DNA from 2 places in the Streptomyces sp. NPDC002853 genome. Region 1 is predicted to be linked to the other one. Evidence: riboswitches for the same ligand, from Rfam matches in the RefSeq annotation. Region 1 holds a riboswitch; the other holds the start of a gene.
The links. Region 1 has a riboswitch for glycine ahead of gcvP (aminomethyl-transferring glycine dehydrogenase). Riboswitches for the same ligand answer to the same signal wherever they lie in the genome.

Region 1 (10,315 bases):
GATCGATGATGCACTCGTGCGCGACGAGTCCGCCGGGGCCGGTGTAGAGCACCGGGTAGTGCGGCTCCAGGCGCTTGGCGATGTAGTTCGCGGACAGCACGGCGACCTGCGTGGCGCGCTTGAGGCCCTCGCCGCCCATGAGGCGTACGTACGCCCAGGAGATCGGCAGGATTCCGGCCGAGCCCCACGGCGCGGCGGAGATCGGACCGACACCGGTCTCGGGCCCCGCGGCGGGCTGCAACGGGTGGTTGGGCAGGTACGGCGCGAGGTGCTCGCGCACACCGACCGGGCCGACGCCGGGGCCGCCGCCGCCGTGCGGGATGCAGAACGTCTTGTGCAGGTTCAGGTGCGAGACGTCGCCGCCGAACTTGCCGGGCTGGGCGAGGCCCACCAGGGCGTTGAGGTTCGCCCCGTCGACGTAGACCTGGCCGCCCGCATCGTGCACCTGGGCGCAGATGTCGGCGACGTGCTCCTCGAACACACCGTGCGTGGACGGGTAGGTGATCATGAGCACGGACAGCTCGTCGCGGTGCTTCTCGATCTTGGCGCGCAGGTCCTCGACGTCGATCTCACCGTCGTCGCTGGTCTTCACGACGACGACCTTCATGCCGGCCATCACGGCGCTCGCGGCGTTCGTGCCGTGCGCGGAGGACGGGATGAGGCAGACGGTGCGCTGCTCGTCGCCGTTGGCGCGGTGGTAGCCGCGCACGGCGAGCAGTCCGGCCAGTTCGCCCTGCGAACCGGCGTTGGGCTGCAGCGAGACCTTGTCGTACCCCGTGACCTCGGCGAGCCGCTCCTCCAGCTCACGGATGAGCGTCAGATAGCCCTGCGCCTGCTGGGCGGGCGCGAAGGGGTGCAGCTGCCCGAACTCGGGCCAGGTGACCGGCTCCATCTCCGTGGTCGCGTTGAGCTTCATGGTGCAGGAGCCCAGCGGGATCATGCCGCGGTCGAGCGCGTAGTCGCGGTCGGCCAGCTTGCGCAGGTAACGCAGCATGGCGGTCTCGGAGCGGTACTGGTGGAAGACCGGATGCGTGAGGTACTCGTCCTCGCGCAGCAGCCCCGAGGGGAGCGAGTCCGCGGTCTGTGCGTCGAGCGCCTCGATGTCGGCCTCGACACCGAACGCACCCCAGATCGCGGTCAGTTGCTTGCGCGTGGTGGTCTCGTCGCAGGCCAGCGAGACGTGGTCGGCGTCGACCTGGTGGATGTTGACGCCACCCTCGCGGGCCGCGGCGACGAGCGCCTCGGCCCTGCCGGGCACCCGCACGGTCAGCGTGTCGAAGTACGCGCCGTGCACGACCTCGACCCCGCCCCCGGTGAGCCCCGCCGCGAGCACGGTCGCGTAGCGGTGGGTACGCCGCGCGATGGCCTTGAGGCCCTCGGGCCCGTGGTAGACCGCGTACATTCCGGCCATCACGGCGAGCAGCACCTGAGCGGTACAGATGTTGCTGGTGGCCTTCTCGCGGCGGATGTGCTGCTCACGGGTCTGCAGCGCGAGCCGGTAGGCCTTGTTGCCGTCCGCGTCCACGGAGACACCGACGAGCCGCCCCGGCAGGCTGCGCGCGAACTTCTCGCGCACCGCCATGTAACCGGCGTGCGGGCCGCCGAAGCCCATCGGGACGCCGAAACGCTGGGTGGTGCCCACCGCGATGTCGGCGCCGAGCTCACCGGGCGAGGTGAGCAGCGTCAGGGCGAGCAGGTCGGCGGCGACGGAGACGATGGCACCAAGCTCGTGCGCCTGCTCGATGAGCGGCTTTATCTCGCGTACGACACCGGAGGCGCCGGGGTACTGGATCAGGACGCCGACGACACCACGCTCGGCGACCTCGGCCGGGATGCCCTCGCTCAGATCGGCGACGACGACCTCGACACCGGTCGGCTCGGCGCGGGTCTGGATCACGGCGATGGTCTGCGGCAGCGCGTCGGCGTCGACGAGGAAGACACCGTCCTTGACCTTGCCCATGCGCCGCGACAGCGCCATGGCCTCGGCGGCGGCCGTCCCCTCATCGAGCAGCGAGGCACCGGAGGTGGGCAGCCCGGTCAGCTCGGCGACGACGGTCTGGAAGTTGAGCAGCGCCTCGAGGCGCCCCTGGGAGATCTCGGGCTGGTACGGCGTGTAGGCGGTGTACCACGCAGGGTTCTCCATCACGTTCCGCAGGATCACCGGCGGCGTGAAGGTTCCGTAGTAACCGAGCCCGATCATGGAATCGAGGACCTGGTTACGGTCGGCGAGGGAGCGCAGCTCGGCGAGCACCTCGGCCTCGGTGCGTGCCCCGGGCAGGTTCAGCGCCTCGGCGTTCTTGATCACATCCGGCACGGCGGCCGCGGTGAGCTCGTCGAGCGAGCCGTACCCGACCTGCGCGAGCATCTTGGCCCGTGCTTCCACGTCGGGACCGATGTGCCGCTGCTCGAAGGGGATGCCCTGTTCGAGCTGGGAGAGCGGGATACGAGGTGTGGCGGTCATTGCGGAGGCCTCCTGGTCTGACGCGACCTGCGAGGGGCACCACGGCGCGGGTACCCGGACGGCCTCCCCCTCTGTCATCTCAACCTGAGAGTTTCACCGGTCCACGCCCCGCGAGAGGCGACGCACCGGCTTTCACCGTCGGTGAGGAAGGGGACCGGACGTGCCCGCCCGACGCCCGCCCTACTTTCCAGAGTGACCTCGTCCGTGCGGTACAGGGGCCTGAGAGATTCCGGGGAGGAGTTGCTCCTTCGGCGCCTCCGGTGTCTCGACCGGAGAGCTCTCCCGCACGGGGTCAGCAGCCAAGCGCCAGCCTACCAGCGAGGACCGTGACCGTTCCCTCGAGTGGCCACCTGCCCCGAAGTGCTCTTTCGTAGTGATTGCGAACGAACGAGGATGAGTTACGCCCCACTTCGACACGCCTCGACCAGTTGGAGGGCCCGTGCAGACCGACATCGATCCGCGCAATTTGATCGGCCGGAAGGCGTTCGACCGGAACGGGGCCAAGATCGGCACGATCGACGAGGTCTATCTCGACGACGCCACCGGCGCCCCTGAGTGGGCGGCCATACGCACGGGCCTGTTCAGCCGGGACACCTTCGTCCCCCTGGAACCGAGCGAGCTCAGGAGCGACGGCACCCTGCACATCCCCTTCGAACGCTCACTGATCAAGGACGCCCCCGATTTCGGTGTGGGCCGCCACCTCTCCCCCGAACAGGAACTGCAGCTCTACCACCACTACGGCCTGGACATCACGCCCCCGCCCTCCGCACCACCGCCGGACAAGGACTTCGGCAACATCGCGGGCCAGGAGAGCCCCTGACACCCGCGCGGCAGCCCAGGTGACCCCGGCGGGCAGGCACCACCGGCGTCACCGCGGCTCCACCGCCTCGGGAGCCGCCACCAGGGGCAACGGCTCCGCGGGCTCGAGCGCCGGATCATCCGTACGGAACGTCCGCACCCGCCCCGGCACCGTCGACTCGGGCGTCTCGAAGCGCACAGTGACCCGCCCCAGGCCACTGCCCTGCACCCACCCGTGCCCGTACTCGGCATGCCGCACATCGTGCCCGGCGGCCCACCGCCGCTCGACGGGAACGGCCGGCTCCGCCACCGTCTCGGCCACGGGCTGCGCCACGGCCTCCCCGGCCGTCTCCTCCTCGGCCTCCTGCTGCGTCTCCAGGGCCTGTGCGGCCTCGGCCTGAGCCTCGGCCTCCGCCTGGGCCTGCGCTTGCGCGAAGAGGTCCTCCTGCGTGTAGTCCGCGAGCCCCGTGACGCCCACCCCGAGGAGCCGCACCCCTCCGGTGGTGTCCACCGACTCCAGGAGCCGCGCGGCGGCCTCACGCACCACCCCGGGGTCGTCCGTGGGCCCACGCAGCGTCTCGGAGCGCGTCAGCGTGGAGAAGTCGAACCGACGCACCTTCAGGACGATGGTCCGCCCCGAGTGCCCGGCCGCCCGCAACCGCTCCACACAGCGCTCGGCGAGCCGCGCGACCTCGCCCCTGACCCGGACCCGGTCATGGATGTCCACGTCGTACGTGTCCTCGACACTGACCGACTTGGATTCCCGCTCCGCCACCACGGGCCGCTCGTCCCGCGCAAGGGCCATCGCGTACAGCGCGCTGCCGTGCGACTTCCCTAGAAGCCGTACGAGCTCGTCCTCGCCCGCCTCCGCGATCTCCCCCACGGTCGTGATCCCGCCCCGCCGCAGATGGTCCCCGGTGGCGGGACCGACGCCGGGCAGCGTCCGCACCGACATCGGCGCGAGCAGGTCCCGCTCGGTGCCCGGCACTATCAGCCGCAGCCCGTCGGGCTTGGCCTCCTCCGAGGCGATCTTCGCCAGCATCTTGGACGCGGCGAGCCCGACCGATCCCGCGAGCCCCGTCACCGCCTTGATGTCCGCGCGCAACCGCTCGCCCACCTCCAGCGCGGACGCCCGGTCGTCGGCCACCCCGCCTGCCTCCAGGTCCACGAAGGCCTCATCGAGGCTGAGCGGCTCCACCAGCGGCGACAGCTCCCGCAGCAGCGTCATCACCTGGTCGCTGATCTCGCGGTAGAGCCCGAACCGTGGCACCAGATAGGCGGCATTGGGCGCCAGGCGCCGCGCCTGCCCCATCGGCATCGCCGAGTGCACACCGAACTTCCGCGCCTCGTACGAGGCGGTGGCCACCACGCCCCGCGGTCCGAGCCCGCCCACGACCACGGCCTTCCCGCGCAGACTCGGCTTCGCGGCCTGCTCTGCGGACGCGTAGAAGGCATCCATGTCGAGATGCAGGATCGTGGGCGCGGTTCTCACATCTCTGATGCTGCCCTACGCCACTGACAACGCCGCGTCAGACGGCCCTGTTGCGCCGCCTCGCGAGCTCATCGGCGGGGTTCTGGCGCACCAGCGTCTCCCCGGTGTCGATCCGCTCCCCGTGCAGCTGCGAGAGCGCCGACTCCACGTCCCGCCACACGACGCCCACGGCGATCCCGAAGATGCCCTGGCCGCCCTGGAGCAGATCGTGGACCTCGTCGGGCGACGTGCACTCGTAGACCGTCGCGCCGTCGCTCATGAGCGTCATCCGCTCCAGGTCCTGGAAACCGCGGTCACGCAGATGCTGGACCGTGGTCCGGATGTTCTGCAGGGACACACCCGTGTCGAGGAAGCGCCGCACGATCTTCAGGACGACGACGTCCCGGAAGCTGTAGAGCCGCTGGGTCCCCGAACCGCCCGCGGACCGCACACTGGGCTCGACGAGGCCCGTACGGGCCCAGTAGTCGAGCTGTCGGTACGTGATCCCGGCGGCCGCACACGCGGTCGGCCCCCGATAACCGATCTGTTCCTGTTCGGACTGTCCGGACGTGGCGTCCCCGCTCCCCTGAACGCTCTCCTGAACCACCATCGGCCTCTGCGGAGAGTGACCGGCCGTGCTGCTGTGAAGCGGATACGGCCCACCCATCGCCGTACCGTCGCCGCTGCTTCTCACGCCGACCTCCGTCCTTGACCTGCCTTCTCGACGGTAGGCAGTCACCAGGGGCTCGTCAACGATCGCCACACTCGGCACGCCGAGTGATAATCACCCTAAGAGTGGTTTGCTGTCCCGCACCGCCGGGAAAGGCTAGCCGAATGGTCGGCCGGAGCCCGGGAAGGCGATGGCCTACTGGCTGTTGGTGCCGAAGTCCTCGGGAGAGATCTGGTCGAGGAACTCGCGGAACTTCTCCACCTCGTCCTCCTGCTCGTCCGGAATGGCGATGCCCGCGTCGTCGAGGACACCGTCGCTGCCGTAGATCGGCGTTCCCGTGCGGAGCGCGAGCGCTATGGCGTCGGACGGCCGGGCGCTCACCTCGACTCCACTGGCGAAGACCAGCTCCGCGTAGAAGACACCTTCCCGCAGGTCCGTGATGCGCACCTCGGTGAGCTCCTGACCCACCGCCTCCAGCACGTCCTTGAACAGGTCGTGGGTCAGCGGCCGTGCGGGCGCCATCCCCTGCTGTGCGAAGGCGATCGCGGTCGCCTCCCCTGGTCCGATCCAGATGGGGAGGTATCGATCGCCTCCCACTTCACGCAGGAGCACGATCGGTTGGTTGGAGGGCATTTCCACCCGGACACCTACGACGTCGAGCTCGTTCACACAGCAACCCTAGGACGTGCCCGGCCGGTTTGGGTAGTCGGGCACCCCCTGAGTCAGGGCAACCGGACCCCGAGCGCCGTCTGCACCAGTGCAGAATGCAGCTTTCCGGTCAGCCCGGCGAGTTCCTTCGTACGGGCTTCCGCATGGGCCCTGGTCTGCGGATTGCGGTGCCGGCGCAGCGGCGCGACGACCTGGTCGACCAGGCCGGCCTCACGTTCGGCCGCAGATTTCATGGTGCGCAAATGCCTGGGTTCGATGCCGAATCGCCCGAGTTCCACGACGAGAGCGGCGATCGTCACGGCCTCCGCGTCGTAACCGCCGCCCGGCAGGGGAACGATGAGCCCGTACGTCTCCCAGTCCGCGAGCTGCTCCGCGTCGATCTCGGCGGCGGCAAGAAGCTCCGCACGGCCCACACGGGCCGCGGTGGGCTCCACGGCGTCACTCACGCCCCAGGCGTCACCGGGCTCGCGAGGCTGCCCCAGGGAGGGCACAGAGACCCGCTCTCCGCGCTCCAGGGCATCCAGGTGCTCCCGGATCACCTTGAGCGGCAGATAATGGTCCCGCTGCATCCTCAGGACGTGACCGAGCCGCTCGACGTCCTGGGGGCTGAACTTGCGGTAGCCCGAGGGCGTGCGCTCCGGCTCGATGAGCCCTTCCGACTCCAGGAACCGGATCTTGGAGATCGTGACCTCGGGGAACTCGTCACGCAGCGCGTTCAGCACCGCGCCGATGCTCATCATCCGACGGTCCTCGGCGGCGGTGCCGTTCCCGGCACCGCCCCTCGGTGTTTGAAGCATGGACCTTCCTGGGGGTCCCCCCGGACGCAGTCCGGGGGAGGATCAGATACCGATGCCCCGCTGGCTCGCGTAGAAGACCAGCCGGTACTTGCCGATCTGCACCTCGTCGCCGTTCGACAGCGCGACCGAGTCGATGCGCTCCCGGTTGACGTACGTGCCGTTGAGGCTGCCCACGTCGGCGACGGTGAAGGAACCGTCCCCGAGGCGACGGAACTCCACGTGGCGGCGCGAGACGGTCACGTCGTCCAGGAAGATGTCGCTCTGCGGGTGGCGCCCCGCCGTGGTCAGCTCGCCGTCCAGAAGGAAGCGGCTTCCCGAGTTCGGCCCACGGCGCACCACGAGGAGCGCGGAACCGAGCGGCAGTGCGTCGACGGCGGCCTGGGCCTCCGGCGAGAGGGCGGGCGAGGCGGTCTGCCCCGTCACCTCCGCGTCGTAGGCCTCAAGGCCCGAGATGGAGATCGTCGAGGTCGTCTCGGACGGACGCTCCGGCGCGGCCCCGGCCCGCAGCGGCGCGCCGCAGTTGGAGCAGAACCGGCTCGCCTCGGCGTTGCGGTTCCCGCACCTCGTACACACCAGGGCCATGGACGGATCCTCCTGCCGCGGCTGCCCCGCGGGGGCATTCGATGCGTACGGATCGGGGGTAAACCCTCCACCCGTACTTGAGGTTGACGGTTCTCCGAAACCTATGCGGCCCGGACCGGCAGGGTCAACAGACGACGCGCCCTGCGCGCCCGAAATGTCACCGCCTGGCCCACCGACCTGGTCACGGAACATCGGGCGCTCGCCGCCCTGCTCCTCGGCATCTCCATGGCGCGGGGCACGGTGCCGGGCGGTGGCGGGATTGCCACTGTCCTCACGTGCGCTCTTGCCGAACAACTTCGCAAACAACTTCACGGGCGATTCCCCTTGACCGAAACAGACCCGCCCGTGGGGCAGGACGAACCCTGATTGCACACACCGGCGTACATCGGCAGCACAGACATCCTCACAACGTCCGTATCCACCAAACAGTTTCCACCACGCACCACGCTTACGGTGCGCCGACCCCCCGCAACCTCATGCCCTTGACCGGCAGCCCCCATGCAGCCCCGCCTCACTGGGACGACGACCGAGCGTAGTCAGGCCGCTTCGCCGCTCGCAAGGCGTCCACCACGATCTTCTCCGCTCGCGTCACGGTGGCGGTGGCCTGCTCCTTCTCCAGAGTCTGCACCACTCCACCTGGGATGTTCAGCGCCGGCTCGAGGTCCTGCGGCTTGCCGATCACCTTGAACCGGTAGGGCTTGCCGACCTTGCGGCCGTCCACCCGGACACCACCACTGTCCGTATCCGAAAGATAGGTGTTGGCCACTACGCGTACATCATTGATCTGGATGGCCTCGGCACCCGCGGCACGCAACTCCTGAATGGCGTCAAGCAGCATGTCCGCCTCGACCGACCCCTTCTTGTCATCGATGGTCAGCGTGATACCAGGACCCTGCGCCGCCACGGTGCCCGCCAGAATGCCGAGTTGACGCTCCTTCTCGACCGTCTGCTTGCGGGCCTCCTCGGCCTGGTCCGAGCTGTTCTCAAGCCCGGTGCGCTGGTCCTCGAGACGCTGCTTCTCACCTTCCAGACGCTGTGTACGGTCATCGAGTTCATCGAGGATGCGTACGAGATCTTCCTGACGTGCCCCGCGCAACGCACTGCTGTCGTTGTTGGAGCGCACCTGGATGGCAAGACCGAGCCCCAGCACGAACAGCAGCAGGGCCACGATGAGTTGCGGACGCGTGACGCGAGGCGGCCACAGCCCTTGGGCCAGCCGCTGTCGGCCGCTGAGCGGGACCTTCCCGTCCTGCGGCTCGTCGTGCCGCGTGTCCTGCTGCTCGTCCCGCTCGGGCGCCGCACCGTCCCCGGGCTCCGCGGGCCCGCCCCGCACCTCCGGGGGCAGCTCCCTGCTCCGGTTGTCGCCCCCGGGCGTCTCCTCCGTACCCATCCGCGTCACGCCCTGAAGATGTGTCGGCGGATGGCGGCGGCGTTGGAGAAGATCCGGATGCCGAGCACCACCACGACACCGGTGGACAGCTGGGCGCCCACGCCCAACTTGTCGCCGAGGAACACGATCAGGGCTGCCACGACCACGTTCGACAGGAACGACACCACGAAGACCTTGTCGTCGAAGATGCCGTCGAGCATCGCGCGCAGGCCTCCGAACACCGCGTCGAGTGCCGCCACCACGGCGATCGGAAGGTACGGTTCGACCACGGCCGGAACCTCGGGCCGGACCAACAATCCGGCCACGACTCCCACGACGAGGCCCAGTACGGCGATCACGATGTGCCCTTTCCTGCCTTCGGCTCTGCTGTACGTACGGTCACACTCGGTGCTGCCGGCAGTCGGACATCATCCTGGACGGAAATGCTGGTCCGGACGCCGAAGTTCTCCTGCAGAGCATGCAGATACTGACCGTCGCGACTGTTCTGGAATCTCGTGCTCAAACGCTGTCCGTCGCCTACGGCAAGCACCGTATACGGCGGCACCAGCGGCTTGTTGTCGACCAGTATCGCGTCCCCCGCGGCCCTGATCGCCGACAGCGCCGTCAGCCGCTGGTCGTTGATGGCGATCGCTTCCGCGCCGGACTGCCACAGGCCGTTGACGACCCGTTGCATGTCACGGTCGCGAACCCGTCCGGTGTCGGAGAACCCCGCGCTCTCGCGCGGCCCGCCGCCGCCCTGGTCCGCTTCCTTGGCATCGTCCACCACAAGCTTCACGCCGGTCCCATGGACCTTGGTGGCACCGGAGAGCAAGGACACCAACTCGCCCTTGCTGCCCCCGTGTTTCTTCAACGCCTCGCGCTGCCGCTCACCCACGTCGTCGCGGAGCGTCTCGACGTCCCCTTCGAGCTCGTCCGCGTCCGTGGTGGCCGACTCGATGCGGTCGATGAGCTCCGCGCGCTCCTTGGCGACGACCGGAGCCGCTATCCGCGCCTGCGCGGCACCCACCGTCACCACCAGGGCCGCGAGCACGAGACCGAGGGCCAGACCGAGCTTCGCCCGCAGCGGACGCGGCACGCCACCGGCACCGTCGGCCTTCTTGCGGGCCGCCGCCTCGGCGTAACCCTCGTCCAGACTGTGGTCCATCACCGTGTTCAGCAGCGACATGGACGCGTCCGGACGCCGGGGGCGCGAGGGGGTGCTCCGAACGGGGGGCTGCTGCGGCATGCCGCACATCGTCGCACGTCGCGGGCGCTACCTCCGAATGGCCCCACCGGTGCGCCGGACGGCACCTCGCAGGGTGCCGTCCGGCCGGTGCCGGCGGTCAGCGACCGGCGCTGTCCACCACCGCGGACCACTCGTCGAGCAGCGCCTGGGCCGACGCGTCGTCGGGGCCCTCGGCCCACAGATGGGTGACGGCCTCCGCCGGGTCGGGCAGCACCAACACCCACCGCCCGTCGGACTCCACGACCCGCACGC
Region 2 (10,315 bases), on a different contig from region 1:
CGCATCCAGTCGGCGACCGGGTCCTGGGCCACGTCGAGCAGCACCAGGTTCACCGGCCAGGCCACCGGGGCGTGCCCCAGGGCCCGGCCCACGGCCTCCATCGGGAGCTCGCGCGCGTTCCCCTCCCAGGAGGTCAGTTCGACGCCGACGAACAGCGAGGGGTCACCGCCTTCGACGCTGGCCAGGCAGCGGCGGGCGCTCAGGACGATGCCGGTGGCCTCGAACTCGCGGGCGGCGGCGGACAGGAAGTCCACCGGGTCCTCCTGCCAGTCCGGTTCGAAGAGGCGTACGCGGCCGCCGGTCGCGGGCCCGTCCAGCGGCGTGCGTCCCGACCGGCAGAGCTCGGCGACGGCGGGCGGCGGCAGCGGCACACCGACCGTGCCGTCCGGGTTGACCGCGATGCCCAGCTGCGGGGGAAGCCCGCGCGCGAACTCCACGGCGGGCGCCACGGTGCAGCCCATGCGCCCGCCGGTGGCCTGCTGGAACTGCTGCTCGGAGCTGAAGACGGGGACATAGGCCTGGCCGTCGATCTCCAGCGTGGGCAGGTCGAGGGTGCCGCTGTCCGGGGCTCCGCCGTTCGGCAGCGGGACCCAGACGTGGCTGCGGCCGAGCACCTCGACGATGCGGGCCCCCGCGGACGCCTGGGGCGCGCCGGGGGTGCCCAGGGACGCCGCGAGCACCTCTTCGAGTTCGTTGCCCGGCCATCCTCCGTAGGGATGGGCGTGCGCCTGCGCCGGAATGTCCATCTCTTCTAACCCCTGCTCTGTCCCGCTCTGCCTGCGGCACGACCCTAACGTGGCGGGCGGCTCAGCCCCCGAAGCCGATCCCCCGCAGCACCCCGGCCGCCGTCCGGTCCAGGAGCACCGCCGAGCCGCAGCCGCGCGGCAGGTCACCGCGCTCGGCCGCGCCGACGAGCCGGCCGACCGTCCTGCGGTGCCGCGCGAAGGCGTACCGCGACACGCCGCGTCCGCGCGCGAGCTGCCCCTCTATGGCGGTCTCCGGCTCCACGTCGAGCAGCAGCAGGTGCAGGGTCGTGCCGCGCCGCGCGGCCTCGCGCGCCAGCCAGCGGCGCACCCAGGCCTGGGTGCCGCAGTCGTGCACCACGACGCCCTCGCCGGAACGCAGGGCCCTGCGCAGACCGGCGTAGTGCGCGATGCGCACCAGGGGGCGGTACACCGCGTACGGCAGCAGGTCCGGCATGCGCCGGGCCCAGCGGTCGCGGGTGTCCTGCGAGTCGATGCGCGGGCCCGTGACGGCTCGGCGCATCAGCGTGGACTTGCCGCTGCCCGGAAGCCCGGAGACGACGATCAGGTCGCCCTCGCCGAACGTCAGTCGGTGCGGGCTGTGGCCGGTCCGCTGCCGCAGGTCGCGGACGACGGCCGCCGGCAGGGGGCCGCAGCTCTCCCTGGTGGGGGCGGCGGCCTGTTTGGGCAGGGCCACCCCTGTGTTGGTCGCGTAGACGCTCGTCCTGCGCACCGTGATCGGCCTCCCCTTAGCGGTCACGTACCTGCTTCCCGCAGCTTCCCCGGCAAGTGTAAAGAGAAGGTAATGCGGCACAACAGCATTACTGGACTGGCACTGCCCTGTGACGGAGGCGCGTGCAATGATGTGCGCGCAAACTCCATACAGGCCGTTTAAATCCGCGCGGGAGAGTTCCCGGTCACCGTCGTACGACGCACCGGGGCGCCGAAGGAGCAAGTCCCTCCCTTGAATCTCTCAGGCCCCGTACCGCGCGGGCGAGGCACATCTGAAAAGCGGGCCGCCTGCGCGGCTCCACCCAAGGTGCAAGTCATGACCCTCATACGTACGGGTCGTGGTGAACCTCTCAGGTTCCGATGACAGATGGGGAGGATCGACCTCGCCCGTCATGCCCCTGGGAGTTCCACGAATGAGTACTGTCCCCCGTCTGACCGCACTCGATGCCGCGCATCGTGCGCTCGGCGCGACCATGACCGACTTCGCGGGCTGGGACATGCCGCTGCGCTACGGCAGCGAGCGCGACGAGCACGTCGCCGTGCGCACCAAGGCCGGTCTCTTCGATCTCTCCCACATGGGCGAGATCACGGTCTCCGGACCCGAGGCCGTGGACTTCCTGAACTTCTCGCTGGTCGGCAACATCGGCTCCATCGGTGTCGGCCGCGCCCGCTACACGATGATCTGTGCCGAGGACGGCGGCATCCTGGACGACCTGATCGTCTACCGGCTCGGCGAGCCCGAGGCCCCCGAGTACATGGTGGTCGCCAACGCCTCGAACGCACAGGTCGTGCTCGACGCGCTCACCGCCCGCGCCGACGGCTTCGACGCCGAGGTCCGCGACGACCGCGACGCGTACGCCCTGCTCGCCGTCCAGGGTCCCGAGTCCCCCGGCATCCTGAAGTCACTCACGGACGCCGACCTGGACGGCCTGAAGTACTACGCGGGCCTGCCCGGCACCGTCGCGGGTGTGCCCGCGCTGATCGCCCGCACGGGCTACACCGGCGAGGACGGCTTCGAGCTCTTCGTCGCGCCCGGCGACGCCGAGAAGCTCTGGAACGCGCTCATGGAGGCGGGCGAGCCCGTCGGCCTGGTCCCCGCCGGGCTCTCCTGCCGCGACACGCTGCGCCTGGAGGCGGGCATGCCGCTGTACGGGCACGAGCTGACCGCGGACCTCACGCCCTTCGACGCCGGTCTCGGCCGGGTCGTGAAGTTCGAGAAGACCTCGATGTCCGACCGCTTCGTGGGGCGCGAGGCGCTCGCTGCCGCCGCCGAGCGCGCCGAGACCGCTCCCCCGCGCAAGCTGGTGGGCCTGATCGCCGAGGGCCGCCGCATCCCGCGCGCGGGCTTCGCCGTGGTCGCCGACGGCAAGGTCATCGGCGAGGTCACCTCGGGTGCCCCGTCCCCGACCCTGGGCAAGCCGATCGCCATCGCGTACGTCGACGCGGCGCACGCGGCCCCCGGCAGCGAGGGTGTCGGAGTGGACATCCGGGGCACGCACGAGCCGTACGAGGTCGTGGCGCTGCCGTTCTACAAGCGCCAGAAGTGACACCCCGCACAACAGCCTCGTCCATCAGCACTCCCCCGCGTACAGGAGAATTCAGGTCATGAGCAACCCCCAGCAGCTGCGTTACAGCAAGGAGCACGAGTGGCTCTCGGCCGCCGAGGACGGTGTGGCGACGGTCGGTATCACGGAGCACGCGGCCAACGCGCTCGGTGACGTCGTCTACGCCGACCTGCCCGAGGCCGGTGCCGCGGTGACCGCGGGCGAGACGTGCGGCGAGCTCGAGTCGACCAAGTCGGTCAGCGACCTGTACTCGCCGGTGACCGGTGAGGTCGTCGAGTCGAACCAGGACGTCGTGGACGACCCGTCGCTGGTCAACTCCGCCCCGTTCGAGGGTGGTTGGCTCTTCAAGGTACGGATCACGGAGGAGCCGAAGGACCTGCTCTCCGCGGACGAGTACACCGAGTTCTCCGGCAGCTGAAGCCCCCCGAAGACCCTTAGGGACCACCTGATGTCGCTTCTCAACACCCCTCTCCACGAGCTGGACCCGGACGTCGCCGCCGCCGTCGACGCCGAGCTCCACCGTCAGCAGTCCACCCTGGAAATGATCGCCTCGGAGAACTTCGCTCCGGTCGCCGTCATGGAGGCCCAGGGCACGGTCCTCACCAACAAGTACGCCGAGGGCTACCCCGGCCGCCGTTACTACGGCGGCTGCGAGCACGTCGACGTCACCGAGCAGATCGCGATCGACCGGATCAAGGACCTGTTCGGCGCCGAGTACGCCAACGTCCAGCCGCACTCCGGTGCCTCCGCCAACCAGGCCGCCCTCTTCGCGATCGCCCAGCCCGGCGACACGATCCTGGGCCTCGACCTGGCGCACGGCGGCCACCTCACCCACGGCATGCGCCTGAACTTCTCCGGCAAGCAGTTCAACGTGGTCGCGTACCACGTGGACGAGGCCGGCCTGGTCGACATGGCCGAGGTCGAGCGCCTGGCCAAGGAGAACAGCCCCAAGGTGATCATCGCGGGCTGGTCCGCCTACCCGCGCCAGCTGGACTTCGCGGAGTTCCGCCGGATCGCCGACGAGGTCGGCGCGAAGCTGTGGGTCGACATGGCGCACTTCGCCGGTCTCGTCGCCGCCGGTCTGCACCCCAACCCGGTGCCGTACGCGGACGTGGTCACCTCCACCACGCACAAGACGCTCGGCGGCCCGCGCGGCGGCGTCATCCTGGCCCGCAACAAGGACTTCGCGAAGAAGCTGAACTCCGCGGTCTTCCCCGGCTTCCAGGGCGGCCCGCTGGAGCACGTGATCGCGGCCAAGGCCGTCTCCTTCAAGGTCGCGGCCTCGGAGGAGTTCAAGGAGCGCCAGCAGCGCACCCTGGACGGCGCCCGCATCCTGGCCGAGCGCCTGGTGCAGGACGACGCGAAGGCCGTCGGCGTCGACGTCCTGTCCGGCGGCACGGACGTGCACCTGGTCCTGGTGGACCTGCGCAACTCCGAGCTCGACGGCCAGCAGGCCGAGGACCGCCTCCACGAGGTCGGCATCACGGTCAACCGCAACGCGATCCCGAACGACCCGCGCCCCCCGATGGTCACCTCGGGCCTGCGGATCGGTACGCCCGCGCTCGCGACCCGTGGCTTCCAGGAGGACGACTTCCGCGAGGTCGCCGACATCATCGCCGAGGCGCTGAAGCCGGGCTTCGACGCGGACTCCCTGAAGGCCCGCGTCTCCGCCTTGGCGGAAAAGCACCCGCTGTACCCCAACCTGTAGCATTTTCGTACGCTTTCTTTCGTACGAACCTTCGGGGCACCGCGCACACTGGACAACGAGGACAGTGAGTGCGGTGCCCCGGCCCATGCCCCGGCTCACGCCCTGCTTTCTGCACCACCCCGGCAGACGACGGCGTCTACCAACCACCATTGGAGTTTCTCGTGGCCCTCTCGGTCTTCGACCTGTTCTCGATCGGCATCGGCCCGTCCAGCTCCCACACGGTCGGTCCCATGCGCGCCGCCCGCATCTTCGCGAGCCGCCTCAAGAACGAGGGCCTGATGGCCCACACCACCGCCATACGGGCCGAGCTCTACGGCTCGCTCGGTGCGACCGGCCACGGCCACGGCACCCCGAAGGCGGTGCTGCTCGGCCTGGAGGGCGAGTCCCCGCGCTCGGTGGACGTCGAGTTCGCCGACGCCCGCGTCGAGGAGATCAAGTCGAGCGGCCGCATCAACCTCCTCGGCATGCACGAGATCGACTTCGACTTCGACGAGGACCTGGCCCTGCACCGCCGCAAGGCCCTGCCGTACCACGCCAACGGCATGACGATCTTCGCGTACGACCGTGAGGGCGCCCTCGTCCTGGAGAAGACGTACTACTCCGTGGGCGGCGGCTTCGTGGTCGACGACGACGCTGTGGCCGGCGAGAACCCGATCGTGCCGGACGACACGGTCCTCAAGCACCCCTTCCGCACCGGCGACGAGCTCCTTCGCCTGGCCGACGAGACCGGCCTCTCGATCTCCGCGCTGATGCTGGAGAACGAGAAGGCGTGGCGCACCGAGGAGGAGATCCGCTCGGGTCTGCTCGACATCTGGGGCGTCATGCAGTCCTGCGTCTCGCGCGGCATGTCCCGCGAGGGCATCCTGCCGGGCGGCCTGAAGGTCCGCCGCCGCGCCGCGAACTCGGCGCGCCAGCTGCGCGCCGAGGGCGACCCCCTTGCCCGCTCCATGGAGTGGATCACGCTGTACGCGATGGCGGTGAACGAGGAGAACGCGGCGGGTGGCCGGGTCGTGACGGCCCCGACGAACGGCGCCGCGGGCATCATCCCGGCGGTCCTGCACTACTACATGAACTTCATCCCCGGGGCCGACGAGGACGGCGTGGTGCGCTTCCTGCTCGCGGCGGGCGCGATCGGCATGCTCTTCAAGGAGAACGCCTCGATCTCCGGCGCCGAGGTCGGCTGCCAGGGCGAGGTCGGCTCCGCCTGCTCGATGGCCGCGGGCGCCCTCGCCGAGGTGCTCGGCGGCAGCCCCGAGCAGGTCGAGAACGCGGCCGAGATCGGCATGGAGCACAACCTCGGCCTGACCTGCGACCCGGTCGGCGGCCTCGTCCAGATCCCGTGCATCGAGCGCAACGGCATGGCGGCGGTCAAGGCCGTGACCGCGGCGAAGATGGCGATGCGCGGCGACGGCAGCCACAAGGTGTCCCTCGACAAGGTCATCAAGACCATGAAGGACACGGGCGCCGACATGAGCGTCAAGTACAAGGAGACGGCGCGGGGCGGGCTCGCGGTGAACATCATCGAGTGCTGAGGCCCCCGGCCGCCGGCAGCCTTCACCGCGCCACGAACAGCGCCTCCGCGCCCACCGGCCGGTACCCCGCAGCCTGGAAGACCCGCACGCTGCGCGCGTTGCCCGGGGACTGCTGCGCCCACACGTGGGACGCGCCGGGCACCAGGTGCCGGGCGGCGAGGGCGAGCGCCCGGCCGAGGCCCCGGTGACGTACGTCCTCGTCGACCTCGATGGCCGCCTCCCAGCGCCCGGCGAGTCCCCGGCCCAGGACCAGCACCCCGCCCCCGGCGGACGCCCACACCCGTACGTCGTCGCGGCGCTTGCGGGCCCGTGCCACCCGGGGGTGGTCGGGGTCGTCGATCTCGCGCAGGCCCAGGGCCGGGTCGGGGCCGCCCGGCAGGGCGTCGGCCACCGTCAGGAGGTCGGTGGTGTCCGTCGCGCGTCCGGTGCGCTCCAGGAAGGCGGCGAGGAACCGCGGGTTCATCGTGGCGGCCAGCGGATCGCAGTCGAGCGCGGCGAGGGTGGCGTGCACCCACCGCGGGTCCTCGTCCGTGAAGACCACCGAGTGCGCGGTGAAGGCGAGCACGCCCGCGTCGCGGTGACAGGGCTGCGGCACGACGGTGGTCGTGCCGTCGGGCGGCGGGAAGCGCCCGTGGGCCGCTGCGTCGAGGATGGTGCCGAGCGTCGCAGGGGTGCTGGCCATGGGCGTACTCCTTGTGATCGCGTCCTCGGACGGCCGATACCCTAACCCTCGTCAGCAGTGCACGAAGAAGGGGTGGATCCGGTGGCGGACATCGAGGAAGCGCGCAAGACGTTCGACCAGTTCGACGCGGACGGCGACGGCTTCATCACGGCGGCCGAATGGAAGTCGGCCATGGCGAAGATGGGGGACTTCTACGTCACCGAGACGGTCGCCGAGGCCGTGATCGGCACGAAGGACACCGACAAGGACAAGCGCCTCTCCTTCGACGAGTTCTGGGCGAGCCTGAACAAGAAGTAGTGGCCGTACGCAGGAGGGGCCCGGTACGCGAGAGCGCCGGGCCCCTCCCGCGTGTTCGGCGGGCGCGCCGCGCCGCCCGCACGCTCCACCGCCCTTCCGTGCGCTCCAGCCGCGCCGGGTGGTCGAAGCACTTGCTGATCTGGTCGCTCGTCAGTACGTCGTCCACGGGGCCGGAGGCGAGTACGCGGCCCTCGCGCAGCAGCAGCGCGTGCGTCGTGCCCGCCGGGAGCTCCTCCAGGTGGTGCGTGACCAGGACGGACGCGAGTTCGGGGTGCGTCGCGCGCAGGGTGTCCAGGCTTTCGAGGAGGCCTTCGCGGCCATCGCCCTGCACGCGACGGTCGTGGCGGCGGCCCGCAACCCCGTCCTCACGGACTTCTTCGCGGAGTTCGCCCCCGTACTGCGGGAGGGCCTGATCAACCTCCTCGACCTGATCGACGTACGGACGGAGGAGACGAACCACGGCGACGCCGCCCACGCCGCACTCGTACGGGCCGTCGAGGCGAGGGACGCGGAGGAGGCGGCGCGCGTGGCGCAGGCCGAACTCCAGGACACGCTCGGCCGGTTGCTGAGTCGCCACTAGACGGCGGGACGCCACCCCATTCCCCCCGGCCCTTCAGCCCCCCTACCCCTCTGGCCTCTCCTCCCCCGCCACCCCGTACAGCCGCGCCGACGCGTCCACATGCGCCATCCGTCGCATCGCGCTGAACACCGCCTCCCCCAGCACGGTGCCGATCACGACGCTCTCCACCACGTCCTCGACCGCCACGCGCCGGTCCACGTAGCCGAGGTCGGCGCGGGCGACCATTTCGGCGGCGTCGGCGTACTCGTCGAGCAGTTCCGTGAACGCCCCGTGACCGACCCGGCCCATGGCGGCCAGGGCCCGTGACAGGTCGGCCGCGGCGGGATTGGACTCGTGGGTCCGCCAGCCGCGGCGCGCGATCAGCTCGGCGACCGCCGCCTGCGCCGTAGCGGCCTCGGCGTCATCGTCGGCCTCCCCCGCCGTACCGAGCCGGTCAGCGGCGGCACCGAGCACCTTGTGCAGCGGGCGGTCGGGGTCGTCGACCGCGCCGAGCACGTCCGCGATCGCGGACACCTTCAGGCCGCCCACCTCGAGGAGCGCGCGGATGAGGCGCAGCCTGCGTTCATGCGTCTCGCCGTACTGCGCCTGGTTGGGGCTGCTCAACTCGCCCGACGGGAGCAGCCCTTCACGGACGTAGTACTTGATCGTCGGGACCGGCACACCGGTCCTGCGGCTCAACTCGCCAATACGCACGGCCTGCCCACTCTCGACTTTCCCGGTCGCGTTCGCGCTCCCGCCCGCCACTTTGTCACCGGCAGCGCCCTTGCCTTCCCTCACCCCCATCATAGATAGTGACGCTATCGGATAGCGGACAGCACCACTATCCATACACCTGGGGGATTTTCATGCCTTTATGGCGTTCCTGGCACCGGCCGCTCGTCCTGTTCTCCGCGTCCATGGCAGCCCTGGCCGTCATATCCGGCGTCGGACTCCTCGTAGACGACCGCGTGCTGACGGGGGCCCGGATCTGGTTCAAGCCGTTCAAGTTCTCGGTTTCGTTCGTCGCCTACGGACTCTCGCTCGCCTGGATGCTCTCGCTGCTCGACCGCGGCCGGAGGGCGGGCTGGTGGGCGGGCACGGTCGTCGCCGCGTCGAGCCTCGTCGAGATGGTGATCATCACCGGGCAGGTGGTGCGGGGAAAGCGCAGCCACTTCAACCACCAGACCCCGTTCGACGAGGCCCTGTTCAACGCGATGGCCGTCACCGTCGTCATCCTGTGGCTCGGCACCCTGCTCATCGCGATCCTGCTGCTGCGGGCCCGCATCGCCGACCGCGCGTCCGCCTGGGCCATGCGCTGCGGGATCGCCGTCGCGCTCGCCGGGGCGGCCGTCGGGTTCCTGATGACCCAGCCCGCGCCCGGCCAGGAGCGGGGCGGCTCCCCGATCGTCGGCGCCCACAGTGTCGGCGTACCGGACGGCGGCCCCTCCATGCCGCTGACCGGCTGGTCGACCACGGGCGGCGATCTGCGCATCCCGCACTTCGTCGGCATGCACGCGCTGCAGTTGCTCCCGCTGCTCCTGATGGGCCTGACGGTCCTCGCGGCGCGCCCCCGCTTCGGCCGGCTGGCGGACGACCGGGTGCGACTGCGGCTCGTCCTCATCGCCTCGGCCGCGTACGCCGCCGTCTTCGCCCTGGTCACCTGGCAGGCCCTGCGCGGCCAGCCCCTGATCCACCCCGACGGCGCGACGCTGACGGCCGCCGGCCTGATCATCGGCGCGACGGCCGCGAGTGCGTACGGAGTCCTGCGCTCCCCGACCGGCGGGGCAGAACGCCCAGTTCAGGCGGCCGGAAGCCTTCGGGAAGACGACGACAACAAGGAGCTCGTGTCATGACCGGTTTCCTCTTCGAACTCTCCTTCTGGCTGGCCGCCCCGGTCTGGCTGCTCATGATCTTCGCGCCGGGGTGGCGGACGACCGCCCGGATCGCCGCCTCCCCCCTCACCGTCCTACCGGTCCTTTCCGTCTACGTGGCGATGGCGCTGCCCGTCCTCCCCGAACTCTGGGCCGCCGTCAGCAGCCCCGACATCGACGGATTCCGCGAGTTGCTCGTCCTCGCCGGCGGGGCGGGCGCGATCTGGGCCCAGGTCATCGCCTGGGACCTGCTGATCGGACAGTGGATGTACCGCGAGGCGCGGCGCATCGGCATCCACCCGCTGGTCATGGGACCGCTCCTGGTCCTGACGATTCTCCTCTCGCCGTTCGGCCTGCTGCTCTTCCTGCTGCTGCGGGCCGTGCGGGAGAAGCGCGATCAGCCGCGGTCCTTGGCCGGTTCCACGCCGCGCTGATCGACCACCGCACGCTCCAGGACCGCGACTCTGCCGGAGAGGACCTCGGGGTTCCCCGCCTTGCCGGGCTTGCCGCCCGGCTTGTGGTCCTTGGTCAGGTAGCTGCGCGAGCCGAGGTAGGCGAAGGACTTTTTGTCGAAGATCCATTCACTGCGCATCGCGTACGAAGACTCCTCGAGGGTGATGCCGATC

Region 2: it holds a riboswitch for glycine, as region 1 does, so the genes downstream of both, gcvT (glycine cleavage system aminomethyltransferase GcvT) here and gcvP (aminomethyl-transferring glycine dehydrogenase) in region 1, are expected to answer to the same signal.

What each region holds. Positions count from the first base shown of each region.
Region 1 is NZ_JBSFUS010000015.1:254,908-265,222, forward strand. Features, by position in the region: gene gcvP (aminomethyl-transferring glycine dehydrogenase) at 1-2,461, opposite strand, end outside; glycine riboswitch at 2,659-2,756, opposite strand; gene ACWD02_RS36490 (PRC-barrel domain-containing protein) at 2,901-3,281, shown strand; gene ACWD02_RS36495 (DNA polymerase IV) at 3,330-4,751, opposite strand; gene ACWD02_RS36500 (MerR family transcriptional regulator) at 4,789-5,424, opposite strand; gene ACWD02_RS36505 (bifunctional nuclease family protein) at 5,596-6,069, opposite strand; gene ftsR (transcriptional regulator FtsR) at 6,123-6,866, opposite strand; gene ACWD02_RS36515 (FHA domain-containing protein) at 6,909-7,877, opposite strand; gene ACWD02_RS36520 (DUF881 domain-containing protein) at 7,960-8,838, opposite strand; gene ACWD02_RS36525 (small basic family protein) at 8,844-9,176, opposite strand; gene ACWD02_RS36530 (DUF881 domain-containing protein) at 9,173-10,072, opposite strand; gene ACWD02_RS36535 (sugar phosphate nucleotidyltransferase) at 10,161-10,315, opposite strand, start outside.
Region 2 is NZ_JBSFUS010000012.1:34,463-44,777, reverse strand. Features, by position in the region: gene ACWD02_RS30790 (enhanced serine sensitivity protein SseB) at 1-746, opposite strand, end outside; gene ACWD02_RS30785 (AAA family ATPase) at 808-1,482, opposite strand; glycine riboswitch at 1,636-1,741, shown strand; glycine riboswitch at 1,742-1,852, shown strand; gene gcvT (glycine cleavage system aminomethyltransferase GcvT) at 1,889-3,022, shown strand; gene gcvH (glycine cleavage system protein GcvH) at 3,081-3,458, shown strand; gene glyA (serine hydroxymethyltransferase) at 3,489-4,748, shown strand; gene ACWD02_RS30765 (L-serine ammonia-lyase) at 4,910-6,280, shown strand; gene ACWD02_RS30760 (GNAT family N-acetyltransferase) at 6,303-6,962, opposite strand; gene ACWD02_RS30755 (EF-hand domain-containing protein) at 7,044-7,259, shown strand; partial or broken gene ACWD02_RS30750 (ABC transporter ATP-binding protein) at 7,318-7,578, opposite strand; gene ACWD02_RS30745 (FCD domain-containing protein) at 7,468-7,839, shown strand; gene ACWD02_RS30740 (MerR family transcriptional regulator) at 7,882-8,532, opposite strand; gene ACWD02_RS30735 (hypothetical protein) at 8,685-9,671, shown strand; gene ACWD02_RS30730 (ABA4-like family protein) at 9,668-10,123, shown strand; gene ACWD02_RS30725 (CU044_5270 family protein) at 10,087-10,315, opposite strand, start outside.